DNA from 4 places in the Enterobacter cloacae complex sp. genome. Region 2 is predicted to be linked to each of the others. Evidence: predicted binding sites of a transcription regulator. Region 2 holds the regulator's gene; each other region holds the start of a gene.
What was found. Region 2 encodes CRP, which controls carbon source genes, mostly activating them, when cyclic AMP is high. Its sites were predicted from a motif close to ATGTGANNNNNNTCACAT; they were not measured.
Positions count from the first base shown of each region.

Region 1 (7,117 bases), 640 kb from region 2:
GCGCTTCGGCGTTCGCCTGAACATATTCCACGTTCCCCACCACGCCAATATTGCGCAGCTTTTCGCGGCCCATTTTCAGCATGGAGTCGTTGATATCCGCCAGCACCACACGGCCCGTTTCGCCTACCAGACGGGAGAATTTTGCGGTCAGATCGCCCGTGCCCCCGGCTAAATCCAGCACCGTTTGTCCACGGCGCACGCCGCTGCAATCAATAGTAAAGCGCTTCCACAAGCGATGAATGCCGAATGACATCAAATCATTCATCACATCGTACTTCGCCGCCACGGAATGAAATACGTGGGCCACCATGTCAGCTTTCTGCGCTTTGGCGACAGTCTGAAAGCCAAAGTGCGTTGTGTCTTGTGAATCGTCAACCATCTCAGAGCCTGCTAATCAGTCAAATGTTCGTGAAGTGTAACAGATTGGGCGCATTTGCCCTACGTTTCAACCACCGTGAAAGAAACGTGCCGGCTGCTCATCTGGCGATAAACTCGCCGCTAAATCGTTGTCTTCATTGCGGGAATTTTGCTCAGCGTCGCCTTCGCGCAGGCGGAACTCTTCGTCCTGAGCGGTCGCCTGCTCCACCAGTTCCGGATTAATCTCGCGCTTCACCTCCACGCCCAGGCTGCGGAACGCCTCCGCCTGTGCCAGCAAATTGCCGCGCCCGGAGGAGAGTTTTTTCATCGCCTGGCGGTAATTATCCTGGGCGCGATCCAGGCTTTGCCCCACCGAGGACATATCGTCGACGAAGAGCCGCATTTTGTCGTACAGCTTGCTGGCGCGATCGGCAATCTGCTGCGCGTTACGACTTTGGTGCTCATAGCGCCACAGGTTGGCAATGGTACGTAACGCCACCAGCAGCGTGGTGGGGCTGACCAGCATAATGTTATTTTTCAGCGCTTCGGTAATAAGCTCAGGCTGTCTGTCGAGCGCCAGCAGGAATGCAGGCTCGACAGGAATGAACATCAGCACGTAATCCAGCGATCGCAGCCCCGGCAGCTGCTGATAATCTTTCCTGCCCAGCAGACGAATATGGTTACGCACGGAGGCGATATGCTCCTGCAACGCTGATTCTCGGGTGTAGTCATCGTCAGCGTTGAAGTAGCGCTCATAGGCGACGAGCGTCATTTTGGCGTCGATAACCACATCTTTGCCCTGAGGCAGACGCACAATCACATCCGGCTGCATTCGCGAGCGCGCGTCGTTTTCAATGCTGACCTGCGTCTCGTATTCATACCCTTCGCGCAGGCCCGAGGCCTCCAGCACGCGAGTTAAGACCACTTCGCCCCAGTTTCCCTGCGCTTTGTTATCGCCTTTGAGCGCCCGCGTCAGGTTGATTGCCTCCTGCGCCATCTGCGCATTCAGCTGCTGGAGGTTACGGATCTCGTGCGCCAGGGTGTGGCGCTCGCGCGCTTCCTGTCCAAAGCTGTCCTGCACCTGACGGCGGAAACCGTCCAGCTGTTCGCGCAGCGGCGTCAGCAGGCTGTTCAGGCTCTGGCGGTTTTGTTCATCCACGCGGCGGTTGCTGTGCTCAAAAATACGGTTCGCGAGGTTTTCGAACTGCTCGCTGAGGCGCTGCTCGCTGTTGATCATCTGGCGGATTTTGTCTTCGGCGTGCAGCTGGGTGGATTCAAGACGGGTGGTCACTTCGCGGAGATCGGCCTCCAGCGAGGTGTTGATGTCGCGCAGGTTACGCAGTTCGTTATTGAGCAGTTCACACTCTTCGCGCCAGTGGTCGCTCAGCGCAAGCTGCTGTTTCGTCGCGCTGAGTTCAGCCACGATCTCTTCGCGCTCTGCCAGCTGTTCGGCTTTCTGCTGCGCGTGCTGGTAGCTGGAAATGAGCCAGCCAATCCCCACGCTCGCCAGCGCCACTACCGCATAAACCAGGATTGAGATATCCACAATGCCCCCCTGCATCCACGTATAACCCGCACAAAATAGAATTGTGCTGTATAAACGTCCAGTTTGAAAGGGTTTTCCTGCGAGGCGCTACGCAAAAAATAAAGGCCGAACGCGTCGGCCTTTTATCCCAGAAGAGAGGATTAGAGGAGACGGCGAGCCGCTTCAACCACAATTTTCACCGCATGACTTTCGGTCTGCTTCATGGTTTCGGCGTTCGGGATCTCCTGCTGGGTACGGTTGACGATCACGCCCGCCACCATACCGGCACGCAGACCCTGGCTTGCGCACATGGTCAGCAACGTTGCAGATTCCATTTCATAGTTCATCACGCCCATGGACTGCCACTCTTCCATTGAGCCTTTGAAACGGCTCACCACGCGGCCAGAGAAGGTGTCGTAACGCTCCTGGCCCGGATAGAAGGTGTCGGAGGAGGCCGTCACGCCCACGTGGGTAGTTGCGCCAACGGATTTCGCCGCTTCTACCAGCGCGGTGGTGCACTCGAAGTCAGCCACTGCCGGGAATTCCATCGGTGCAAAGTGCAGGCTTGCGCCGTCCAGACGCACGGATGCCGTCGTAACCAGCACGTCGCCCACGTTGATGTGCGGCTGAATGGCGCCCGTGGTGCCGATACGCAGGAAAGTACGAATGCCCAGCTGCGCCAGCTCTTCAACGGCGATTGAGGTAGACGGACCACCGATACCGGTAGAGCACACGATCACCGCTTTGCCGTCCAGCTCTGCGCGCCAGGTGGTGAATTCGCGATGGGCTGCCAGCTTAACCGGCTTATCCATCAGCGCGGCGATCTTTTCCACACGCTCAGGATCGCCAGGGACGATAGCCAGCGTAGCCCCTTGTAAATCGTTTTTAGTGAGGCCGAGATGAAAAACATCAGACTTAGACATAGGTGACTCCTCTGTGGGTCGGTTAGTCAGAAGAAGTAAAAAGGTACTTTACAGAAGCAATGTGCATTATTTCGTGATGCATCTCACCATGAATGAAAATGATTGCAGTTAATTTCCATCAAATAGTGATTCACATCACATTAACAAGTTATATCGACGGGTGCTGCACAAAAGATAGACGCTATAAGGCACTGTGGATTGTTAACCTGGTGTCTATATTTATCTTTGCGCTAATCCATTCATTGGTACGGAGAATGCCATGACTGAAAAAACCGGTTTTGCACCTGCTGCTGCCCCGCATGCCTCAACCATTGTCTCAACCCCTGAAGAGGCCATCACCGCAGGCGAAACGTCGATTCCCTCTCAGGGAGAGAACATGCCGGCGTACCACGCGCGGCCAAAATCCGCCGAGGGCCCGCTGCCTATCGTGATTGTGGTTCAGGAAATATTTGGCGTTCATGAACACATTCGTGACCTCTGCCGCCGCCTGGCGCTGGAGGGTTATCTGGCCGTTGCGCCAGAACTCTATTTCCGCCAGGGCGATCCGAACGATTACAGCGACATCCCGACGCTGTTCAGCAACCTGGTCAGCAAGGTGCCGGACGCGCAGGTGCTTGCCGATCTTGACCACGTTGCCAGCTGGGCGGCGCGCAACGGCGGCGACCCGCACCGCCTGATGGTGACCGGCTTCTGCTGGGGCGGGCGCATTAGCTGGCTGTACGCCGCGCATAACCCGCAGCTGAAAGCCGCCGTAGCCTGGTACGGCATACTGGTGGGTGAAAAGACCCTGAACTCGCCGAAGCATCCGGTTGATATTGCTACCGATCTCAATGCCCCGGTGTTAGGGCTGTATGGCGGTCAGGATACCGGTATTCCGCTTGATACCGTCGAGACCATGCGCCACGCGCTGCGGGCGGCAAACGCGAAGGCCGAAATCGTGGTGTATCCCGATGCCGGACACGCGTTTAATGCCGATTATCGTCCGAGCTATCACGCGGAATCGGCGAAAGATGGCTGGCAGAGAATGCTGGCGTGGTTTAGCCAGTACGGCGGGAAAAAAGCATAAAAAAAACCCGGTGGCGGCTGCGCCTTACCGGGCCTACTGGCAGGCCGGGTAAGCGATAGCGCCACCCGGCAATCCAGCACCACTACGCCTGACGCAGATTCTGCGCCGCCTTCACCATATTCGCCAGCGCGGCGCGCGTCTCCGGCCAGCCGCGGGTTTTCAGGCCGCAGTCCGGGTTTACCCACAGGCGTTCTGCCGGGATGCGCTGGGCGGCTTTTCTCAACAGAGCTTCAATCCACTCCACGCTCGGCACGTTCGGGGAGTGAATGTCATACACGCCCGGCCCAATTTCGTTCGGGTAGTCGAACTCTTCAAACGACTCCAGCAGCTCCATGTCTGAACGCGAGGTCTCGATGGTAATGACGTCGGCGTCCAGCGCGGCAATGGAGTCCATGATGTCGTTAAATTCGCAGTAGCACATGTGGGTGTGGATCTGCGTGTCATCCTTCGCAACGGCGGCGTTAATGCGGAAGGCTTCCACGCCCCACTGTAAGTACGCATCCCAGTCGCTGCGACGCAGCGGCAAACCTTCCCGCAGCGCCGGTTCGTCGATCTGAATGATGCCAATCCCCGCCGCCTCCAGATCCGCCACTTCATCACGCAGCGCCAGCGCGATCTGTTTGGCAATCGTCTCGCGCGACACGTCTTCGCGCGGGAACGACCAGCAGAGAATGGTCACCGGGCCGGTCAGCATGCCTTTTACCGGTTTATCGGTCAGAGACTGGGCATACTTCGCCCACTCCACGGTAATCGCCGCCGGGCGGCTGATGTCACCAATCACTACCGGCGGCTTCACGCAGCGGGAGCCGTAGCTCTGCACCCAGCCGTTCTGGGTAAAGACGAAGCCGTCCAGGTGCTCACCGAAGTATTCCACCATGTCGTTACGCTCGGCTTCACCGTGCACCAGCACGTCCAGCCCGAGGCGTTCCTGCTCGATAATCGCCTGCTTGATGTGTTCCGCGATGCCGGTGCGGTAATGATTCGCGTCCAGATTGCCCTTTTTGAAGTCCAGACGCAGGCCGCGGATCTCGGTAGTCTGCGGGAATGAACCGATGGTCGTGGTCGGCCACGCGGGCAGGTTGAAGCGGGCGCGCTGGGCTTCTGCACGTACCTCGTACGGGCTCTGGCGCTGGCTGTCCCGGGCGGTAATGGCCGCCAGACGCTTTTCCACCGCCGGGTTGTGCACGCGAGCCGAGTGACGACGCGCCTGGATTGGGGCGCTCCAGTCGGCAATCGCCGCCGTATCGCCGCTGTTGAGCGCATCGCGCAGCAGCGCCAGCTCTTCACATTTTTGCAGGGCGAAGGCAAACCAGCTTTTCACTTCTGCGTCCAGGCGAGTCTCCACGCTCAGATCGATCGGACTGTGCAGCAGAGAACAGGACGAAGCCACCCACAGCTCGCGTTTACCGACGATGTCTTTAATTTGCGCGTATTTCTCGGTCAGATCGGCGCGCCAGACGTTACGACCGTTGACCAGACCGGCGGAGAGCAGCCAGTCGGCAGGCAGACGCTTATGCAGCTCCGCCACGTCGTCTTTACCGTGAACGAGGTCCACGTGCAGGCCCTGAACCGGCAGCGCGGTAATGGTGTTGAGGTTCGGCGTCACGCCTTCGAAATAGGTGGTCAGCAGCAGCTTCACCTGGCCAGTGAGCGCGTCATACGCTGGTTTAAAGGCATCCAGCCACGCCTGCGGCAGCTCAAGCACCAGCGCGGGTTCGTCGATTTGCACCCACTGGATGCCGCGTTTGCCGAGCTCGATCAGCACCTGCTTATAAACCGGCAGAATATCGTTCAGCAGGCTGAGGCGGTCAAACGGTTCGCCTTTCACTTTGCCCAGCCACAGGTAGGTTACTGGCCCCAGCAATACGGGCTTCACCTGATGGCCCAGCGCCAGCGCTTCGTCCACTTCATCCAGAAGCTGCGTCCAGGTCAGCGCAAACTGCTGGCCCTTAACGAACTCCGGCACCATATAGTGATAGTTGGTGTTAAACCACTTGGTCATTTCCGCCGCTGCCGCTGGTTCACCCGTTGGCGCACGGCCACGGCCGATGCGGAACAGGGTGTCGATATCTACCGATCCATCGCTGTTCTGATGACGAGCCGGCACGTTGCCAAGCAGCAGGCTGGTGGTCAGAACATGGTCGTACCAGGCGAAATCGCCCACCGGCAGCAGGTCAACGCCCGCCTGTTTTTGCTGATCCCAATGACGGGCGCGCAGCTCGCGGCCCACCGCCAGCAGTTCTTCACGGGTGGCGTTACCCGCCCAGTAGCTTTCTTGCGCTTTTTTCAGCTCGCGACGCAGGCCAACGCGAGGGAAACCGAGAGTGTGAGAGCGGATTGTCATGGCATACCCCTTGTAGAAATTCGTTATTTAGACGTCCAGATGTTTACACTTCTATAATTGGCAGGTACTGTATATTCCTCAAGCGCAAAATGTTCATGGCGAAGTGAAGGACTTTCATGATCGAGATAAAACACCTGAAAACGCTACAAGCGTTGCGGAACTGCGGTTCTCTTGCGGCGGCAGCGGCCACGCTGCACCAGACTCAGTCTGCCCTTTCTCACCAGTTCAGCGATCTGGAACAACGCCTCGGTTTTCGTCTTTTTGTGCGTAAGAGCCAGCCCTTGCGCTTTACGCCGCAGGGCGAAATTTTGCTTCAGCTGGCGAACCAGGTGCTGCCGCAGATTGCCAGCGCGTTGCAGTCCTGCAACGAGCCGCAGCAGACCACTCTGCGCATCGCCATTGAGTGTCACAGCTGTATTCAGTGGCTGACTCCCGCGCTTGAGAACTTCCGCCAGAAGTGGCCGCAGGTGGAGATGGACTTTAAATCCGGCGTCACGTTTGATCCGCAGCCGTCGCTTCAGCAGGGTGAGCTGGATCTGGTGATGACCTCAGACATTCTGCCGCGCAGCGGCCTGCACTATTCGCCGATGTTTGATTTTGAGGTCCGTCTGGTGCTGGCCCCGGATCATCCGCTGGCCGCCAAAACGCGCATTACGCCGGAAGATCTTGCCAGCGAAACGCTGCTGATATACCCGGTACAGCGCAGTCGTCTGGATATCTGGCGCCATTTTCTGCAACCCGCGGGCATCAGCCCTCAGCTGAAAAGCGTGGACAATACCCTGCTGCTGATCCAGATGGTGGCAGCCAGAATGGGGATCGCGGCGCTGCCGCACTGGGTGGTCGAGACGGTTGAACGCCAGGGTCTGGTGGTCACCAAAACCCTGGGTGAAGGATTGTGGAGC
Region 1 covers NZ_LT991957.1:2,313,629-2,320,745, reverse strand. Annotated here, with positions in the region: gene ubiE (bifunctional demethylmenaquinone methyltransferase/2-methoxy-6-polyprenyl-1,4-benzoquinol methylase UbiE) at 1-379, opposite strand, end outside; gene rmuC (DNA recombination protein RmuC) at 446-1,903, opposite strand; gene udp (uridine phosphorylase) at 2,044-2,805, opposite strand; gene DBR02_RS11590 (dienelactone hydrolase family protein) at 3,065-3,871, shown strand; gene metE (5-methyltetrahydropteroyltriglutamate--homocysteine S-methyltransferase) at 3,954-6,215, opposite strand; gene metR (HTH-type transcriptional regulator MetR) at 6,332-7,117, shown strand, end outside.
Region 1: a site for CRP is predicted at 2,929-2,946, ahead of udp (uridine phosphorylase). Genes of this name have one in related genera too.

Region 2 (7,117 bases):
CGCTTTCGATGGCGGGGATCAGCGTTGGATGCGGGTTCAGGGTCCAGTGTTTACAGATTTTGCCTTTGAGCCCGAGCTGTTCGCCGTAGGTTGGCAGCAGCAGCTCAATCGCCGCGGTGTTAAAGCCGATCCCGTGGTTCAGGGACTGCACCTGGTGCTCCGCGTAGATGCCTTTAATTGCCATCATCGCCATCAGGATATGTTCCTGTTTGATGAGGCGCGGGTCGCGGGTGAAGAGCGGTTCAATAAAGAACGGCTTGTCCGCCACCACCACGTAATCGATCCACGAGCCCGGGATATCGACGCGCGGCAGATCGCACTCGTCGTCTACCAGTTCGTTCACCTGTGCGATGACGATACCGTCGTGGAACGCGGCGGCTTCCACCAGCGCCGGGGTATCTTCGGTACTCGCCCCGGTATAGAGGTTGCCTTTGCGGTCCGCTTTAAAACCGGCAATCAGCGCCACGTTTGGCGACAGGTCAACGTAGAGACGTGAATAAAGTTCGATGTAGGTGTGGATCGCCCCGATTTCGAGCTGACCATCTTCCAGCAGCTGCGAAATGCGCAGGCTTTGCGTACCGGAGAAGGAGAAGTCCAGCTTGCGGGCGATGCCTTTCTCAAAGATGTCCAGATGTTCGCTGCGGCCCACGCTCGGCATGATCATATGCAGGTCATGTACGATTTGCGGGTTCACTTCCGCCAGTGAACGGGAAAGGAAATCCGCCTGCTTCTGGTTATTACCTTCCAGAACGACTTTGTCGCCTGGTGCGATCAGTTTTTCCAGCATGGCGACAAGATCGCCCGTTGGCAGTACCTTGCCCTGTACCGGTACGGATGCCAGACGACGCGCTTTCTCAGTGCGTCGGGTGTTCCATTGCCGGGTGGGAGTTTGCCCAGATAACATTATTAACCTCCTGATTCAGCACATCATTCTGATTTGCCTGACGTTGAGTAAAGTGTGCGCTCTGGTGAGAAAGGCATCAATTAAGCGTAGGACGGAATCATTAGCCTGAGAGTAATAAACAAGGTAAGGAAATGTGATCGGGATCAGTTCATATTTCGGAAAAACGGGCTAAACGGGGTACAATCCGGAAGGTATAGTTAATTACTGACAAGAATCAGCATCGCCCTTATGACCCAAATCATTCCCTCAGACTTCGACATTGCAGCCGAAGAGAGCGCAGAGTTTGTGCCCATGCGCGGGGTGGCTAACCCCCACCTGCAAACCATGCTGCCGCGCCTGATCCGGCGCAAGGTACGGTTCGCCCCTCACTGGCAACGCCTGGATTTGCCGGATGGCGACTTTTTGGATCTTGCCTGGAGCGAAGATCCGGAGCGGGCCAAACATAAACCTCGTCTGGTAGTGTTTCACGGTCTGGAAGGTAGCCTGCACAGCCCTTACGCCCACGGCCTCATCGAGGCGGCGAAAGCCCGCGGCTGGCTTGGGGTCGTGATGCACTTTCGCGGATGCAGCGGCGAGCCGAATCGCCAGAAACGCATCTATCACTCCGGTGAAACCGAGGATGGCACCTGGTTTCTGCGCTGGCTGAGAGACCGTTTTGGCGCCGCGCCAACGGCAGCGGTGGGATACTCGCTGGGCGGCAATATGCTGGCCTGCCTGCTGGCGAAAGAGAGCGACGCCGTACCGCTGGACGCGGCGGTTATTGTCTCTGCGCCATTTATGCTTGAGCAGTGCAGCTATCATATGGAAAAGGGGTTTTCGCGAGTCTACCAGCGTTACCTGCTCAACCTGCTGAAAGCCAACGCCGCGCGCAAGCTAAAGGCCTACCCGGATACGCTGCCTGTGACGCTGCAACAGCTTAAACGCGTGAAGCGCCTGCGCGAGTTTGATGATTTGATCACCTCGAAAATTCACGGCTTTGCCGATGCAATCGACTATTACCGTCAGTGCAGCGCCATGCCTTTACTGAATCAAATCACGAAACCCACGCTGATTATCCACGCCAAAGACGATCCGTTTATGGATCATCACTCGATCCCCGCGCCCGATTATCTGCCGGCCAACGTGCAGTATCAGCTTACCGAGTTCGGCGGACACGTCGGCTTTGTTGGCGGCACGCTGCGTCGGCCTAAAATGTGGCTTGAGACGCGTATTCCCGACTGGTTAACGGCTTATCTGGACGGTAAAAAATGATTATTCCCTGGCAGGATCTCTCTCCCGAAACGCTCGATAATCTGATTGAAAGCTTTGTCTTGCGCGAAGGCACCGATTATGGTGAACATGAACGTTCGCTTGAACAAAAGGTCAACGATGTTAAGCGCCAGCTTAAAAGCGGCGACGTGGTGCTGGTATGGTCCGAACTGCATGAGACGGTCAATATCATGCCCCGCAACGCGTTTCATGGCTGATCTTAAAACTTTTCCAGTCAGGGAGTTGCTATGTCTGCCAGACATCCGGTTATTGCCGTTACGGGTTCGAGCGGGGCGGGAACCACCACCACCAGCCTCGCCTTCCGCAAGATCTTCGCACAGCTGAATTTACGGGCGGCAGAGGTAGAGGGCGACAGCTTTCACCGCTACACGCGCCCGGAGATGGACATGGCCATCCGCAAGGCGCGGGATCTGGGTAAACACATCAGCTACTTTGGTCCAGAGGCGAATGACTTCGGCCTGCTGGAGCAAACCTTCCGCGAATACGGGCAAAGCGGCACCGGACAGTCCCGCAAGTATCTGCACACCTACGATGAAGCCGTTCCCTGGAACCAGGTACCCGGCACGTTCACGCCTTGGCAGCCGCTGCCGGAACCGACTGACGTGCTGTTTTACGAAGGGTTGCACGGCGGCGTGGTGACGCCTCAGCACGACGTGGCGCGCCACGTGGATTTGCTGGTGGGGGTGGTGCCGATTGTTAACCTTGAGTGGATCCAGAAGCTGACGCGCGACATCAGCGAGCGCGGCCACTCGCGTGAAGCGGTGATGGACTCGGTGGTGCGCTCCATGGAAGACTACATCAACTTCCTGACGCCACAGTTCTCCCGCACCCACATTAACTTCCAGCGCGTGCCCACCGTGGATACCTCTAACCCGTTCGCCGCGAAAAGCATTCCCTCGCTGGACGAAAGCTTTGTGGTGATCCACTTCCGCAACCTGGAAGGCATCGATTACCCCTGGCTGCTGGCGATGCTGCAAGGCTCGTTTATTTCGCACATGAATACGTTAGTGGTGCCGGGCGGAAAAATGGGGCTGGCGATGGAGCTGATCATGACGCCGCTGGTGCAGCGGCTGATGGAAGGGAAGCAGATCGCGTGATTTTTTTGCCCGGTGGCGCTGCGCTTACCGGGCCTACGTTCATGCTTTTGTAGGGCGGGTCAGCGAAGCGCCACCCGCCAAAAAATTAAGCCTCGACCACTTCATACGAATGGGTGATGTTTACCGCTTTCTCCAGCATCAACGCCACGGAGCAGTACTTCTCCGCTGAGAGATCCACCGCGCGTGACACCGCCGCGTCTTTCAGCGCTTTCCCGGTGACAACAAAATGCAGATTGATGTGCGTGAACAGGCGTGGCGCCTCTTCGCGACGTTCTGACGTCAGCTTCACTTCACAATCGGTCACGTCATGACGGCCTTTTTGCAGGATCGACACCACGTCGATCGCGCTGCATCCCCCTGCCGCCATCAGCACCATTTCCATCGGGCTTGGGGCTTTATCACCGGAGTTACCGTCCATCAAAACCTGGTGCCCGGAGGCCGACTCGCCCAGGAACGTTAACCCTTCAACCCATTTCACACGCGCTTGCATATTCACTCACTCCAACGTTGCATTTTTTATGACAGATTACGTGTACGTTACATTTCTCGCAACGGAAGGCGACCTGCGTCATGCTGAAGCGAGACACCAGGAGACACGCGGCGAAAGCTATGCTAAAACACTCTGGATGCTACAGTAATACATTGACGTTACACATGTATGCAGAGGACATCAAACTTTACTGGCTGCGAAACGTTACGACAGCCGACTTCCCAGGGTATGGGTAAGAATTCGATTGCAACCCCAGAGTCCGGATGCATCTTATGACTCTGGTGACAGCTTATAACAGAGGATAACAGCGCATGGTGCTTGGCAAACCGCAAACAGACCCGACTCTCGAATGGTTCTTGTCTCATTGCCACATTCATAAGTACCCATCAAAGAGCACGCTGATTCACCAGGGTGAAAAAGCGGAAACGTTGTATTACATCGTTAAAGGCTCGGTGGCCGTGCTGATCAAAGATGAAGAAGGGAAAGAGATGATCCTTTCTTATCTGAACCAGGGCGATTTTATCGGTGAACTGGGCCTGTTTGAAGAAGGCCAGGAACGTAGCGCCTGGGTTCGTGCTAAAACAGCATGTGAAGTGGCTGAAATTTCTTACAAGAAATTCCGTCAGCTGATTCAGGTCAACCCTGACATCCTGATGCGTCTTTCTTCCCAGATGGCACGCCGTCTGCAAGTGACCTCTGAGAAGGTGGGTAACCTTGCTTTCCTGGACGTAACCGGTCGTATCGCGCAGACGCTGCTGAACCTGGCGAAACAGCCGGACGCCATGACCCACCCTGACGGTATGCAAATTAAAATTACCCGCCAGGAAATCGGTCAGATCGTCGGCTGCTCCCGTGAAACAGTGGGCCGTATCCTGAAGATGCTGGAAGACCAGAACCTGATCTCCGCCCACGGTAAAACCATCGTGGTTTACGGGACCCGTTAATTCCGGTCAGACGGCGTGCCGCCGCAGGGTGGCACGCCGTTTTTGTCTCTACTCCTCATGTGGCGCAGGCTGATCTATCACCCGGAAGTTAACTACGCACTGCGACAAACGCTGGTGTTGTGTCTCCCCGTGGCCGTGGGCCTGCTCCTCGGACATCTTCAGCAGGGGTTGCTGTTTTCTCTCGTGCCCGCCTGCTGCAACATTGCCGGTCTGGACACGCCGCATAAACGCTTTTTCAAACGCCTGATTATTGGCGGCTGCCTGTTTGCCGGCTGTAGCCTTGCCGTGCAGCTTTTACTGGCCCGCGACATACCGCTGCCGCTGATCCTGACCGTGCTGGCGATGACGCTCGGCGTAACCGCCGAAATCAGCTCGCTGCACGCCCGACTGCTTCCCGCGTCGCTGATAGCCGCCATCTTCACCTTAAGCCTTGCGGGCAATATGCCGGTGTGGGAGCCATTGCTGATCTACGCCCTCGGCACGCTGTGGTACGGGCTGTTTAACTGGTTCTGGTTCTGGCTGTGGCGGGAACAGCCGCTGCGTGAATCCCTGAGCCTGCTCTACGTGCAGCTTGCTGAATACTGCGAAGCAAAATACACCCTTCTCACCCAGCATACCGACCCGGAAAAATCCCTGCCGCCGCTGCTGGAGCGGCAGCAAAAAGTGGTGGATCTGATCAGCCAGTGCTACCAGCAGCTGCACATGCTTGCCGCCAATAAAAATCATGAATATAAGCGGCTGCTGCGTACCTTCCAGGTCGGGCTGGATTTGCAGGAGCATATCTCCGTCAGCCTGCATAATCCGGAAGAGGTGCAAAAGCTGGTGGAGCGCAGCCATGCGGAAGCGGTGATCCGCTGGAACGCGCAGACCGTCGCGGCGCGCCTGCGGGTGTTGGCTGATGATATTCTCTATCACCGCTACCCGACGCGCTTTAACATGGATAAACAGCTCGGCGCGCTGGAGAAGATTGCGCGTCAGCACGCGGATAACCCGGTCGGACAATTTGCCGCCTGGCATTTCAGCCGCATCGCCCGCGTGCTGCGCACCCAGCGCCCACTTTATGCCCGCGACCTGATGGCCGATAAGCAAAAACGGCTCCCGCTGCTGCCCGCGCTGAAAAGCTACCTGTCACTGAAGTCTTCCGCCCTGCGCAACGCCGCGCGGATCAGCGTGATGCTGAGCATCGCCAGCCTGATGGGAATGGCCCTGCACCTGCCGAAACCCTACTGGATCTTAATGACCGTGCTGTTTGTTACCCAGAACGGCTATGGCGCCACGCGGGTCCGGATTCTGCATCGTGCGGGCGGCACGATGGCGGGGCTGATTATCGCGGGCGTGACGCTGCACTTTCACGTGCCGGAGGGCTATACCCTGGCCGGTATGTTGGCGATTACCCTGGTGAGTTATCTGATCATCCGCAAAAACTACGGCTGGGCGATGGTGGGCTTTACGGTGACGGCGGTGTATACCCTGCAACTGCTCACGCTTAACGGGGAACAGTTTATTATTGCCCGGCTGGTCGATACGCTGATTGGCTGTCTGATCGCCTTTGGCGGCATGGTCTGGCTGTGGCCGCAGTGGCAGAGCGGGCTGCTGAGGCAGAACGCCCACGACGCGCTGGAGGCCGATCAGCAGGCCATTCGTCTGATCCTGAGCGACGACCCGCAGCCTTCCCCGCTGGCCTACGAGCGCATGAAGGTCAACCAGGCGCACAACGCCCTGTTCAACTCCCTGAACCAGGCCATGCAGGAGCCGGGCTTTAACGCGCACTACCTGGCGGACATGAAGCTGTGGGTGACGCACAGCCAGTTTATCGTCGAGCACATCAACGCCATGACCACGCTGGCGCGCGAGCACACCATGCTGACGCCAGACCTGGCGCAGCGCTATTTGCAGTCGTGTGAAATTGCGTTGCAGCGCTGCCAGCAGCGTCTGGAGTATGACGCGCCGGGCGAGTCGGGAGAGTCAAATATTATGGAAGCGCCGGAAACACTTACCCACGGCCCGATGAGCACCCTGGAGCAGCATTTGCAGCGTGTTCTCGGGCACCTGAACACCATGCACACCATTTCGTCGGTGGCATGGCGTCAGCGTCCGCATCACGGGATTTGGTTAACCCGCAGGTTAAAGCGGACGGCGTATTAGCCTTTTACAATCTTCGCGACCGCCGCGGCAAAGCGGGTTAACCCGTCTTCAATGTCGTTCTCTTCCACCACCAGCGACGGCGCAAAGCGCATCACGTCCGGCCCGGCGTTGAGCACCATGACGCCTTCATGGGCGGCGGCGTGCAGGAAATCGCGCGCGCGACCTTTGTACTGCGGCTTCAGCTCGGCGCCGATCAGCAGCCCCATGCCGCGGATCTCGCTGAACACGTCGTACTGTTCATCAATCTTTTTCAGGTCTTTCACAAACA
Region 2 covers NZ_LT991957.1:1,672,402-1,679,518, forward strand. Annotated here, with positions in the region: gene mdcA (malonate decarboxylase subunit alpha) at 1-904, opposite strand, end outside; gene DBR02_RS08540 (hydrolase) at 1,133-2,155, shown strand; gene DBR02_RS08545 (YheU family protein) at 2,152-2,370, shown strand; gene DBR02_RS08550 (phosphoribulokinase) at 2,401-3,270, shown strand; gene DBR02_RS08555 (OsmC family protein) at 3,356-3,760, opposite strand; gene crp (cAMP-activated global transcriptional regulator CRP) at 4,072-4,704, shown strand; gene DBR02_RS08565 (YccS/YhfK family putative transporter) at 4,762-6,849, shown strand; gene argD (bifunctional acetylornithine/succinyldiaminopimelate transaminase) at 6,846-7,117, opposite strand, start outside.

Region 3 (7,117 bases), 1.4 Mb from region 2:
CCTATATCACCTTCTATGCGCTGATCGCGGTGGCGTTCGTCTGGATCCTGTGGAACAAAACCCGCTTCGGTAAAAACATTTTCGCCATCGGCGGCAACCCGGAAGCGGCGAAAGTCTCCGGGGTCAACGTTGCGCTGAACCTGCTGATGATTTATGCCCTGTCCGGCGTGTTCTATGCCTTTGGCGGGATGCTGGAAGCGGGCCGTATCGGCTCTGCGACCAACAACCTCGGCTTTATGTACGAACTGGATGCGATTGCGGCCTGCGTGGTCGGCGGGGTCTCCTTCAGCGGCGGCGTGGGTACCGTGCTGGGCGTGGTGACCGGTGTGATCATCTTCACCGTGATCAACTATGGCCTGACCTACATCGGCGTGAACCCGTACTGGCAGTACATCATCAAGGGTGCGATCATCATCTTCGCGGTTGCCCTGGATTCACTGAAGTACGCGCGTAAGAAATAAGTTCTTCAGAATGAAAAGGCCCGCTCACGTAGCGGGCCTTTTTTTGCCCGGTGGCGCGACGCTTACCGGGCCTACAAAATCGCGATCGTAGGTCGGGTAAGGCGAAGCCGCCACCCGACATCAGTTATTACTTCTTCTGCATTTCCAGCAGCTGCTCCGGCGTCACCGCCGGATAACCTTGCGCATTTTCAGGCACTTCATGCATCGCCGGGATTGGCACCAGCGGGCCTAAGAAGCGCGGTTCACGCTTGAACAGGTACAGGTCAGCCAGCGCGCCAAAACGGGCGCCAAACTCACGTACGCGTACGCTCAGCATATCTTTTGGTGACGGCACGGCGTAGCACTGGGCCTGGATCCCCATATGCAGGGCGATAAACAGCGCCCGCTCGCAGTGGAAACGCTGGGTGATGATGATGAAATCGTTGGTGTCGAACACCTTGCGGGTACGCACGATGGAATCAAGGGTGCGGAATCCGGCGTAGTCGAGCACGATATCGGCCGGGTCAACGCCTGCGGCAATCAAATCTTTGCGCATCGTCACCGGCTCGTTATAGCTTTGCAGGGCGTTATCGCCGCTTAACAGCAGATAGTTCACCTTACCGCTGTTATAGGCGTTCAGGGCGCCCTGAATACGATATCGGTAATACTGATTGATGACGCCGGTGCGGTAATACTTGGCGGTACCAAGCACGACGCCAACCTGTCGGTAGGGGAGGTCCTGAAGATCGTCAAAAATGTAGGGGGCTGTTTTCCAGCTCATCCAGCGGTCGAGACCCAGCACGATCAACAGCAGTATGCCGACCAGGACAGACAGGCTGTAAAACACGCGCTTTAACATGCAGATGGCTCGTACCGATGATGAAATTTCCCTCAGGCTACTGTACCCGCCTGGTTAGCGCAAGAAACAGCGAATCAACTGAGGGGTTTTTCGTCAGACTGGCGGGCATTTCTGCCCGCCGGGACGATCAGGCAAGTAGCACGCGGTCGATGGTTGTACAGCCCAGCGCTTTCAGCGTGGCTGCGGTTGCGTCCCACTGGATCAGCGGCGCATCGGCAATTTCAGCCAGGATCGCGCGCTGAATATCCGGATAGTCGTACCCGTTCAGGCTGAGAAGGTTCAGTGCGCCCTGAAGCGGAGGCAGCGTCGGGTTGAACGCGGCATTCTCAGCATAGCTCCCGGTGAAGATGCGACCGTCGCGGCACTGAAGGGCGACGCCGCTTGGGGATTTACTGTACGGCGTGTGGCTTTTGTTGGCGGCTGAAATGGCCGCTTCGCTGAGCGCATCCCCAGAGAGCGCATATCCGTGGTTCTGCTCGTCCATCAGCAGGGTTTTGATCCCAAGATCTTTCGGGCCGAAAGCGTCGGGCAGGTAATCGCCCAGCGTATGCGGCGCGCGGCCCGGCAGGTTGATACGCAGTTCCAGCCCGCTGTTCAGCTCATTCATAAACTGGCGGCAGTGGCCGCAAGGGGTGTAGTTGACGGTAATGGCGCGCAGGGCTTTTTCACCGCGCAGCCAGGCATGACTGATAGCGCTCTGCTCCGCGTGAACGGTTTGCTGCATGGTCGCACCGAGAAACTCCATATTCCCGCCGAAGTACCAGGTCCCGCTTACGCCGCGCGCAATCGCGCCTACGTTAAAATGGGAAAGGTCTGCGCGGGCGCAGGCAGCTGCCAGCGGCAGCAGGGCGAAAGCCAGCGCGTCTTCGTCCAGCCCCGTTGCCTGCTTAAGCGTCGTGACCTGATCTGCCGTCAGCAGGGCGGGGAAATGCGCATCCGCCAGAACCGGAGCCAGGGCTGATTGCAAATTCTCTGCAAGCTGAGAGAAAGCAGCTTGAAAACGTGGATGCATGACGTTGCCTCATCAAGGTTAATGGATCGGTAGTGTACGGAGCCGAACGGCCTTTATATGTGATCCAAATCTCATTATGTGTGCAACTTATGAAATGAAAATGAAATTTGCGCGACGCATCGCAAATTTTAGCCCATCACGGCCAGAATAATCGGGAAGATGAACGGCGCGACCAGGGAAGTAATAATCCCGCAAATCACCAGCGCCAGCGAGCTGAATGCCCCTTCCTGATAATCCAGTTCCGCACAGCGTGCGGTGCCCAGCGCGTGCGAGGCGGTACCCATCGCCAGACCGCGCGCCGCTTTGGTGCGTATTTTCATGATGTTCAGCAGCGTATGGCCAAACACCGCCCCCAGGATACCGACAAAAATCACGCATACGGCGCTAATGGCCGGGATGCCTCCGATGCTGCCGCCCACGGCCATGGCGATCGGCGTGGTCACGGATTTTGGCAGGATAGAGGCGGCAATCTGCGGCGACGCGCCCATCAACAGGGCCACTGACGTGCCGGTGATCATCGCCACCAGGCTACCCACAAAGCAGATGGTGATGATGGACTTCCAGCGCGCTCGGATCTGATGCAGTTGCTCATATAAAGGAAACGCCAGCGCCACCACGGCAGGCTGCAATAAATCGTTGAGGATTTTGCTCCCGGCGAAGTAACGTTCATAAGGTATGCCGGTGAACAGCAGAAAAGGAATGATCACCACCATGGCGACCAGCAGCGGGTTCAGCAGTGGCATTTTAAAACGAACCGCGAGCTTACGGGCAGCGAAGAACACCGCCAGGGTTAACGGCAGGGACCACCAGATATTTTCCATCATTTTTTTGTTTTCTCCCCAACCACTTTACGTTCGCCATGCACAATATGTGAGCTCCAGCTGACCACCAGAAAAACCACCAGCGTACTGATAGCGCAGGAGACGACTATCGGGCCGAATTGCGCTTTAAGCACATCGTAATACTGCATAACCCCAACGCCGATAGGCACAAAAAGCAGGGCCATATAGCGAATGAGAACGAAGCACCCCGGGTTGACCCATTTCGCGGGCAGCACCTGTAATGCCAACAGCACAAAGAGGATCAGCATGCCGATAATGCTGCCGGGTATGGTAATCGGCAGCAGCGACGCGATAAAAATGCCAGCGTACAGGCAGGCATAAATCAGGACGAAGGCCCGAAGGTATTGCCAGAGAGTATTCAGTGATTTGCTCATGGTGAAAGTCCTTGCTGAGACGTATTCATCATACAATTAAACCTGAAAATGTGCCACGGATCACAACATGAATTTTGAGCATAACAGCCATTCCTGAATGGAACGCCGGGCTTTCCACAGTCATAGAGAGCAGCTACTATAGCGCGTCTTTTTTCACAGGTACTCAGAATGCGTGTTTTACTGGCCCCGATGGAAGGCGTGCTCGACTCGCTCGTGCGCGAGCTGCTGACCGAGGTGAACGATTACGATCTCTGCGTGACGGAGTTCTTGCGCGTGGTCGATATGTTGCTGCCAGAAAAATCATTTTATCGCCTCTGCCCGGAGCTGCATCGGCAGAGCCGCACCCCCTCCGGTACGCTGGTGCGCATTCAGCTGCTCGGTCAGTATCCTGAGTGGCTGGCTGAAAACGCCGCCCGTGCGGTCGCGCTTGGCTCGTACGGCGTCGATCTTAACTGCGGCTGTCCGTCAAAGCTGGTTAACGGCAGCGGCGGCGGGGCAACGTTGCTCAAGGATCCGGAGCTGATTTATCGCGGCGCAAAGGCCATGCGTGAGGCGGTGCCATCGCATCTGCCGGTGACGGTCAAAGTGCGTCTGGGATGGGACAGCGGGGATAAGCAGTTTGAAATTGCCGATGCGGTGCAGCAGGCGGGCGCCACCGAGCTGGTGGTGCACGGGCGTACCAAAGAGGATGGCTACAAAGCCGAGCGCATTAACTGGCAGGCGATTGGCGAGATCCGCAAACGCCTTACCATTCCCGTTATCGCCAACGGCGAAATCTGGGATTACGAGAGCGCACAGGCGTGTCTGAAAGCCACCGGCTGTGATGCGGTGATGATTGGACGCGGCGCGCTGAACGTGCCGAACCTCAGCCGGGTGGTGAAGTATAATGAGCCGCGTATGCCGTGGGCTGAGGTGGTGAAACTCCTGCAAAAATACACGCGGCTGGAAAAGCAGGGCGATACCGGGTTGTATCACGTTGCGCGTATCAAACAGTGGCTGAGCTATTTGCGTAAAGAGTACGGCGAAGCGCTGGGGTTATTTCAGGAGATCCGTACGCTACAGACGTCTGCGGATATTGCCCGCGTCATCCAGTCGAAGGGTTGAGCCAGGCGTGAATACCTTTGCCCGGCGCGCAGCCGGGCAGAAGAATCAGAAAATCATCTTGAATACGCCGGTTACCACCAGCAGCCCTATCAGAAATATAATCAAAATAACCCACAATAATATTTTCATTCGCCTCTCCTGCGTATGTCTGTCGTGAGTAAGTGTAGCAGCCAATTCATAACTAGCATGAATACATGAAATTAAATCATAGTCTTGGGGAATAAATTTCCGGATATGAAAATGTATAACATTATGCGGATTGCCACGCGTTACTAAAAAACGGAACGCCAGTAAGCGTAAGTTGCGCCTTTATTTTTTTTGAGTGCATGGCGTAATGAAACGTTCCCTTACTTTATCTCTGAGTGCTCCCCTGATTTTTATGCTGGCCGCCTGTGCGCCGGAACATGCCACGGTGTCGCCAATAAAAACGCAAGCCACCGCCGCCGCTGTAAATACCCAGCTGAGCCATGCCGACTGGCCAAAAAGCGAATGGTGGAAAGATTATAATGACCCCCAGCTCAACTCGCTTATCGCCAAAGCGATAGCGGATGCGCCGGATATGGAAATTGCCCGGCAGCGTATCACCCTGGCGGAAGCGCAGGCGAAAGCCGCTGTCGCCGCTGATGGCCCACAGCTGGACTTTTCCGCCGATGTTGAACGGCAAAAGATGTCGGCAGAGGGGCTGATGGGACCGTTCGCCCTGACCGACCCGGCGGCGGGAACAACCGGGCCCTGGTATACCAACGGCACCTTTGGCCTGACGGCGGGTTGGGATCTGGATTTATGGGGGAAAAATCGCGCCCAGATTGAGGCCCGCATCGGTAAAGTGAATGCGCAAAAAGCGGAGCTGGAGCAGACCCGCCAGCTGCTCGCCAGCAGCGTCGCGCGGCTGTACTGGGAATGGCAGACCGAGGCCGCCGTGGGTGATGTGCTCACGCAGATCAAACAGGAGCAGGAAAATATCATCGGCGCCGATCGTGAACTCTATCAGCACGGGATCACCTCCTCCGTAGAGGGCGTTGAAACGGATATTAATGCCAGCAAAACCGATGAACAGCTCGCTGACGTGCACGGCAAAATGAAGGCCATTGAGGCGCGTCTGAACGCGTTGACCAATACCCCTTCGATCACGCTCGCCCGGCATGCACTACCTGACGTAGAGGCGTCGCTGCCGTCAACGCTCGGCTATGAGCTGCTGGCTCGCCGCCCGGATTTGCAGGAGGCGCACTGGTATATCGAAGCGTCCATGAGCGAAGTGGAGGCCGCCAAAGCCGCGTTCTATCCCGACGTCAATTTGATGGCGTTCTTGCAGCAGGATGCGTTGCACCTGAGCGATCTGTTCCGTTCTTCCGCGCAGCAAATGGGCGTGACCGCGGGTCTGACCCTGCCAGTCTTTGACAGCGGTCGGTTAAATGCGAACCTGGATATCGCCCAGGCGCAGAACAACCTCTCCGTGGCGAACTACAACAAGGCCGTGGTGGAGGCGGTAAACCAGGTCGCCCGGACGGCGAGTGAAGTGGAAACCCTGACCGCCAAAAATCAGCACCAGCGGAAGGTCGAAAAAGACGCCGCACGCGTCGTTGGACTGGCGCAGGCGCGCTTCAGCGCGGGGATCATTGCCGGCTCCCGGGTGAGTGAAGCAAAAATTCCGGCGCTGAAAGAGCAGATTGCCGGATTAATGCTGCAAGGCCAGAACGTGGACGCCACGCTACAGCTCACGTCCGCGCTGGGCGGTGGATATCATCACAGCTAAAATCGCGCATTATCTATACTTACCTCTTTGCAGATTTTCAGGAGGTGAGTATGACGCGAGTCGCAATTGTTACCGCATCGGATTCAGGGATTGGTAAAACGACGGCCCTGATGCTGGCCGAACGCGGGTTTGATATCGGGGTGACCTGGCATTCAGATGAAAAAGGGGCGCTGGAAACCTGCCGTGAGGTTGAAGCGCGTGGTCAGCGTGCCGAAGCCATCCATCTCGACCTGGGCACGCTGCCGGAAGGCGCAAAGGCCATCGAAACGCTGATTTCCCGCTTCGGGCGGCTGGACGTGCTGGTTAACAATGCCGGGGCGATGAACAAAGCGCCTTTTCTGGAACTGTCGTTTGATGACTGGCGGAACATTTTTACCGTTGACGTGGACGGCGCGTTTCTCTGCTCGCAAATCGCGGCGCGTCAGATGGTGAAGCAGGGGGAAGGGGGGCGAATCGTGAACATCACCTCGGTTCATGAACATACGCCGCTGCCGGATGCCAGCGCCTACACCGCCGCAAAGCACGCTCTGGGCGGGTTAACCAAATCAATGGCGCTGGAACTGGTGCAGCATAAGATCCTGGTGAACGCCGTCGCCCCCGGTGCGATTGCCACGCCGATGAACGATATGGACGACAGCGAAGTTAAAGAGGGATCTATGCCGTCAATTCCGCTGGCGCGCCCCGGCCACACCAAAGAAATTGCCAGCCTGGTGGCCTGGCTATGCGACAGCGA
Region 3 covers NZ_LT991957.1:260,037-267,153, reverse strand. Annotated here, with positions in the region: gene mglC (galactose/methyl galactoside ABC transporter permease MglC) at 1-461, shown strand, start outside; gene sanA (outer membrane permeability protein SanA) at 589-1,299, opposite strand; gene cdd (cytidine deaminase) at 1,427-2,311, opposite strand; gene DBR02_RS01245 (CidB/LrgB family autolysis modulator) at 2,440-3,135, opposite strand; gene DBR02_RS01240 (CidA/LrgA family protein) at 3,132-3,527, opposite strand; gene dusC (tRNA dihydrouridine(16) synthase DusC) at 3,696-4,631, shown strand; gene yohP (small membrane protein YohP) at 4,677-4,760, opposite strand; gene mdtQ (multidrug resistance outer membrane protein MdtQ) at 4,966-6,384, shown strand; gene DBR02_RS01225 (SDR family oxidoreductase) at 6,435-7,117, shown strand, end outside.
Region 3: a site for CRP is predicted at 3,576-3,593, ahead of DBR02_RS01240 (CidA/LrgA family protein). Genes of this name have one in related genera too.

Region 4 (7,117 bases), 1.4 Mb from region 2:
ACATGCCGAAAGCAGAACCGCCACTGCAATCGCCGGGATCCCCCGCAAGATATATCTCAAGATTGGTTGAGATTTGACCATTTTGTTTGTTTTCCCTTGAAGTCCTTAACGAAAATATCGTTATAAAAATGCCAACCGTGACGAGACTAATTATCTGTTCACAATGAGACAATTCTTTATGGTGAAAACTGTGGCGCAACGCACAAAATTATTCACCACGATAATAATTGTCTCAGTGGGGCAAAACGAGTTCGAGGTTAACCGATTGCTCAGGGTATTGCGAGCAAAAAAGTCCCTTTTTTTATAAGAAATTGTGATACACAACGTTACAGCGTGGAAATGCTCAAAACGCCGCCATTTCTGACGCTAATCCCTGCAATTTCTTCATTTTTATCACGAATAGTATGACGGGAAGATGACAGGGGTGAATGACGCCGGTAAGAAGGGAGTCAGGGATCGAAAACAATCCCTGATGAATGGTGTTAATTTGCGTTATTTATTTGTTTTCGACTTGTTTAAATTTGCCGGGAAGATAGCGATCAAAAATACCTATTAAGCGATCGCTCAACGGGGTCATCAGTACCCAGGGTAAGCCAATCAACACCGCCGTGAATGAGCCCACGGCGATATCGGTCAGCCAGTGCGCACCAATCATTACCCGCGGGAATGCGAATACCACAACAATAACCAGGGCGATGGCGAAGGCTTTTTTACCGAAGTAGCGCAGCATAAAGCCAGCAAAAATCAGTAGCATCATACCGTGGTCGCCCGGGAAACTGTCCTTCGAGGCATCTTTGGTTGGGATATGCAGCAGCTCGCTGACGCGGTTAATGTTCGGGAAGGAGAGCGACGGACTGGCGCGTTTAACCGGCATCAGATGCTGCGCCAGCTGGTTGATAATCACGGCGGTCAGCAGCATCACCAGGCCGATAATCAGAATACGGCGACGACCCGTTTTGTCTTCTTTCAGCCAGAAGGAGAGCATCAGGCAGCCCATTGCCAGCAGCGAACAGCCGTCAAAGGCGCGGTTGTTGGTGATCGCAACCAGCCACAGGAAGGCCTCGCTCTTCGCCAGCGCCTGGTTAAAGAAGTGGAAAAGTCCGGAATCCAGCGGGAACCAGAAACCGTGATCCACCGGAAGATACCAGGAGAAAAAGATCGCCAGGCCGGCAGCATTAAGCAATAAAATAGCAGGAAGTCGAGTCGTCATAGTCTTCAGCACTGAATAAAACCAGCGGCAACGTTAGCCGCCCAAACTTAAACGAAGCTTCAACAGGCTTGACTGGAGGGCATTCCAGTCGGTATTAACCGCACTAATTAACTCTATCCGGCTGTCGGGCGGTGCGACGTTCTGGGTTTCTATGAAGAAATCCTCGCCCTGACGGTTAATGCGAACCAGACCATCCGGGGTGCGCATGATCCCTTTTACCCGCTCAACCGGAGCCAGTCTCGCCCACTCCAGTATACCAATGGTGTCGAAAACCGTATCGGCATCGAAGATCCATCCGCACGCCTGGTGCCCCTGGCCGCTGTTCAGGTTTCGGCGCCAGCGCTGATGTTCCGGCAGGCTCAGTGCGGCCAGGCCTTGCTTCACGCCGTGGCTGTGCGAATGCTCTGCGCTGGCGGGCAGTTGCGTCTGGTTAAGGCGGGGAAGGTCGAGCAGGGCGCCGTCAATGTTGCCCTGGGTTGTCTGAACATACCGACGTCCACCGCCAGCCTGCTGCCACCAGGCTTCGAACGCGGCCTCGCTCTCGGCCGTCGCGCGATCGGATTTATTCGCCACGATAATGTCTGCCGAGGCGAGCTGATCGCGGAAATTGTCGTTACCGATCGCTTTTTCATCCAGCAGCTGGCGGGGATCAAGCAGGCAAAGCGTCGCGCGCAGCTCAAGCCATGGCTCGTATACCGGGGCGGTGAGTAAATCAAGGATTTGCTTCGGATGACCCAGGCCGGTGGGCTCAATCAGCAGGCGGTCCGGCTTACCCTGGCGCAGCAGCGTATTCAGGCCGACCTGCATCGGCAGACCATTCACGCAGCACATACACCCGCCCGGGATCTCTTTCACCATTGCACCGCTGTCGGCGAGCAACGCGCCGTCGATCCCCACTTCGCCAAATTCGTTGACCAGCACGGCCCACTTTTCCGCCGGATCTTTATTGGCCAGCAAATGCAGAATGGACGTAGTTTTACCGCTGCCGAGAAAACCGGTGATCAGGTTGGTTTTGGTCACGTGCGCTCCGATAGATAATTGTGATGTCGTAACAATTATCTATCATCCTGACGAAAAAAACGGGCATTGAGAAGAGGGAGGGCGAACGGAGCGCATAACCGTTCGCCTTAAACGCAATAATCGCTAAATTTTTAACGTTTCGATAACGGCCTGACGCGCGCCGAGCCGGACGAGGCGCTGGTACGCTCCGGTTATCGCCTCGACAAACACCGGGTTTTGCGGCAGGTCATCGCCAAAGATTTCTTTAAGCGCCAGCAGGGCATTAACGCGTTCCGCGTCGCTGCTGGCTTCAGCAAGCGCCTGAAACTTTTCGCTCAGAGGGTCGCGCACGTCGATGGCGTTGCCCTGTTCATCCGTACCGCTGACGTAGCGCATCCAGCCCGCCACCCCCAGCGCCAGAAATGGCCAGGCGGTCTTACGTTCAAGATGGACGCGGATCCCATCCAGCATGCGTTGAGGCAGCTTCTGGCTGCCGTCCATGGCGATTTGCCATGTACGGTGCTGTAGCGCCGGGTTGGCGAAGCGGTCAAGCAGGCTGTCGGCATACGCCGTCAGATCGACGTTGGTGATGCGCAGCGTAGGGGCCTGCTCATTCAGCATCAGTCTGCGGGCTGCCTCGCGGAAACTGTCGTCCTGCATGCATTCATTAATGTGCGCGTAACCGGCAAGGTAGCCCAGATAAGCGAGGAAGGAGTGGCTGCCGTTCAGCATCCGCAGCTTCATCTGCTCCCAGGGCAGGACGTCGTCAACCATCTGTACGCCTGCAACCTCCCACTCCGGGCGCCCGGCGACAAAATTATCTTCCACCACCCACTGAATGAACGGTTCACAGCTGATGGCGCAGGGATCGTCAACCCCCAGCTCCCGGGTGATTTCCGCGAGCGAGGCGTCGGTGGCGGCGGGCACGATTCGGTCGACCATGGTGCCGGGGAAGCTCACGTGCGTCTCTATCCATCCGGCCAGCTCTGCGGAACGCTTTGCGGCCATGCCGAGTACGGCGTTTTTCACCACGTGACCGTTGTCGGGGATATTGTCGCAGGAGAGCACGGTAAACGCCGGCAGGCCCCGTTCGCGGCGGCGATGAAGCGCTTCGACCAGAATTCCCGGCGCGGAATGCGGCTCAGACGGGTGCTCCAGATCGTGAAGGATGCGGCTGTTTTGCATATCCAGCTTTCCCGTCGCCGGATCGATGCAGTAGCCTTTTTCGGTTATGGTGAGGGAGACAATTGCTACCTGCGGTTCGCAGAACTTCTCAATAATGGCCGCCAGCGAGTCGAGTTTTGCGTTCAGGCACTCTTTTACCGCACCAATAATAATCGGCTGGTTACCTTCGGCACCTTTCTCAAGCACGGTAAAAAGATGATCCTGCGCCCGGAGCTGGCTCATGAGGACATCGCCGCTAAAGAGGCTAATCTCACAAATTCCCCAGTCGCCTCCTTTGGCGTTCAGCACCCGGTTTGTTAACAACGCCTGATGCGCCCGGTGGAACGCACCAAAGCCGAAATGGACGATGCGGGAGCGTAACTGCTGGCGATCGTAGCGGGGCTGCTGGACATGAGCAGGAAGCGCGGTGGAAGCAATAGTCTTCATGTAGTACACACCTGATTAACCATTAATTAACAACGTCAGTGTAAAGTTATATGACAACAAATTAAATTGGTAAGCCGTAAATATCCCCGTTATGTGAGTTTGATCAATCAATGTCGCGCGCTGTGTTGACCACTCCGATTAAACATGTATGGTAGTCGTCATTGAGCTAACATGTATTGGTATAACAACTTGAAAGGGTGGGGCAATGGAACAAACCTGGCGTTGGTACGGGCCGAACGATCCGGTTTCTCTTGATGATGTGCGTCAGGCTGGCGCAACGGGTGTAGTCACGGCGCTGCATCATATTCCGAACGGTCAGGTGTGGCCGGTTGAGGAAATTCAAAAGCGTCAGGCACAGCTGGCTGAGAAGGGGTTAACCTGGTCTGTCGTGGAAAGTATTCCGGTTCACGAAGACATTAAAACCCACTCCGGCGAGTGTGAAACCTGGATTGCGAATTATCAGCAGAGCATTCGTAACCTGGCGGCCTGCGGTATTGATACCGTTTGCTATAACTTTATGCCGATTCTGGACTGGACGCGTACCGACCTGGAATATGAAATGGCCGATGGTTCGAAAGCGCTGCGCTTCGATCAAATCGCGTTTGCGGCTTTCGAGCTGCACATTCTGAAGCGTCCAGGCGCGGAAGCCGACTATACCGCCGAAGAGCAGCAGCAGGCGCTGGCGTGGTTTAAAGCCGCCAGTGAAGCGGACGTAGACAAACTGGTCCGCAATATCATCGCGGGCCTGCCGGGGGCGGAAGAAGGATACACCCTCGACCAGTTCCGCGCGCGCCTGGCGGAATACGGCGATATCGATAAAAACCAGCTGCGTGAAAACATGGCGCATTTCCTGCGCGCTATCGTGCCGGTGGCCGAAGAAGCGGGCGTGCGCCTGGCGGTCCATCCGGACGATCCTCCGCGTCCTATCCTTGGCCTGCCGCGTATCGTGTCGACAATCGACGATATGCAGTGGCTGAAGGAGACGGTGGATAGCATCTACAACGGCTTTACCATGTGTACGGGCTCCTATGGCGTGCGTGCGGATAACGATCTGGTGCGGATGATCGAAACCTTCGGCGATCGCATTCACTTTACCCACCTGCGCGCAACCTGCCGGGAAGAGAACCCGAAAACCTTCCACGAAGCCGCGCATCTTGGCGGTGACGTGAATATGGTTGCGGTGGTAGATGCCATTCTGGCTGAAGAAGTACGGCGTAAACAGGCGGGCGATGTGCGTCCTATCCCGTTCCGTCCGGATCACGGGCACCAGATGCTGGACGATCTGCGCAAGAAAACGAATCCGGGCTATTCGGCGATTGGTCGCCTGAAGGGCATGGCGGAAGTGCGCGGTATTGAGCTGGCGCTGAAAATGACGAAATATCCTGAGCTTCTGTAGACGGAATTGCCCGGTGGCGCTCCGCTTACCGGGCCTACGAAAAACCGGCGCTGAAGCCGGTTTTTGTGTATTTGTAGGCCGGGTAAGGCGAAGCCGCCACCGGGCAAACGCCACTATCAGTCAGCGCGACCCATATAGCGTTTTTCTTCGATATGGATGCGGATCTTCTCGCCCGCTGACAGGTATTCAGGCACCTGTACGACCAGACCGGTCGTCAGGGTAGCCGGTTTGTTACGCGCGCTTGCAGACGCGCCTTTAATGCCCGGCGCCGTTTCCACGATTTCCAGATCAACGGTCTGCGGCAGCTCCAGCGCCAGCAGCACGCCATCCCAGGTCAGCACCTGCATGTCCGGCATTCCACCTTCAGGAATAAACAGCAGCTCTTCTTCGATCTGGTCTTTGGTGAAGATATACGGGGTGTAATCTTCTTTATCCATGAACACGTATTCGTTACCGTCGACATATGAGAAATCAACGTAGCGGCGGGTCAGGGTCACGGTATCCACGATATCGTCACCTTTGAAACGTTCTTCCACTTTCAGGCCGGTACGGACATCGGCGAAACGCATTTTGTACAGCGTTGCTGCGCCACGGGCGCTTGGTGCCTGAATGTCGATATCTTTCACAATCAGCAGTTTGCCGTTGTAATTCAGTACCATACCTTTCTTAATTTCGTTCGCTCTTGGCATTGCAGTAATCCTGTATACGGAAGGTAAAAAATATCGCGCCAAATTACTCGCGCGCGGCCTTTCAGGCAAGCGGAATTCGTGGCTTTTGCTATCAATACATAAAAGGTGTTACTGTGCGCGCAATGCCCGACCACGCGGGCATTTGCCACCCACAGAGAGCATGTATGGATTGTCGTTCCGATTGTGGCGCGTGCTGTACCGCACCGTCCATCTCAAGTCCCATTCCAGGCATGCCGGACGGCAAGCCTGCCAATACCCGCTGCGTTCAGCTCTCGGAATCCAACCTGTGCATGATCTTTGGCTCGCCGTTACGCCCGAAAGTGTGCTCCGGGCTACAGCCCACCGCCGAAATGTGCGGCAGTACGCGCCAGCAGGCCATTACTTATCTGCTTGAGCTGGAAGCGCTCACCGCGCCTTAAACGTCTTTTATGCGCGTCAGGCAGCTCAGCGTCAGGACGCACATCACCATCGCAATCCAGAACACCGTGTGATAGTTCCAGATTTCAGCCACCACGCCCGCCAGTGAGCCTGCAATAATCCAGCCCACGCGGGTGGTATTCGTATAAAGGGTGGTGGCAGAGCCCGCCTGACCCGGCATCAGATCCTGGAAATAGAGCATGCCGATACCGGCCAGAATGCCGATGTAAATGGCGTTCAGCAGCTGTAAAGCAAGAAGCAGCGCTGGCGTATGGACCGTCAGCATACCGACATAAAACAGCAGCCCGGCAGCGGCGGCGATGCGCATCAAAAAGCGCTTGCCGAAGCGCTTCGCGTAATAGCCCGCAATCAGCATGGTTGGGATTTCAAGCCCCGCGGCGGTTCCCATCATGATCCCGGCCAGCTTCTCCGGCAGATGCAGCTCATCAATAATAAACAGTGGCATATTAATGATATAGAGGCTGTTCGTTCCCCACATCAGCGTACAGATAATGAATAACAGCAGCGCGTCGCGCCGGTTACGTCGCGGTGCCTCCAGCGTACCGGTCGCCACTTTCGGCTCTTTACGCATGGAGGGCAGGAAGAACCAGACCATCGCGCCGCATACCACGAAGGCCACGGCTGCGCTGAGGTACATCACCGTAAAGCCAAAACCCATCGCCAGCGCGTAGGCGAGCGGGGGACCAATTACCCAGGCCAGCGACACCTGAGCACGCAGTATTGAGCTGAACATCACCGCTTCCCGCCCGGTGCGGTCCGCGTGCTCGCGGGCAA
Region 4 covers NZ_LT991957.1:287,329-294,445, reverse strand. Annotated here, with positions in the region: gene mepS (bifunctional murein DD-endopeptidase/murein LD-carboxypeptidase) at 1-81, opposite strand, end outside; gene DBR02_RS01375 (phosphatase PAP2 family protein) at 497-1,210, opposite strand; gene DBR02_RS01370 (CobW family GTP-binding protein) at 1,244-2,230, opposite strand; gene DBR02_RS01365 (mannitol dehydrogenase family protein) at 2,354-3,820, opposite strand; gene uxuA (mannonate dehydratase) at 4,026-5,216, shown strand; gene yeiP (elongation factor P-like protein YeiP) at 5,333-5,905, opposite strand; gene DBR02_RS01350 (YkgJ family cysteine cluster protein) at 6,070-6,324, shown strand; gene setB (sugar efflux transporter SetB) at 6,321-7,117, opposite strand, start outside.
Region 4: a site for CRP is predicted at 3,912-3,929, ahead of uxuA (mannonate dehydratase). Genes of this name have one in related genera too.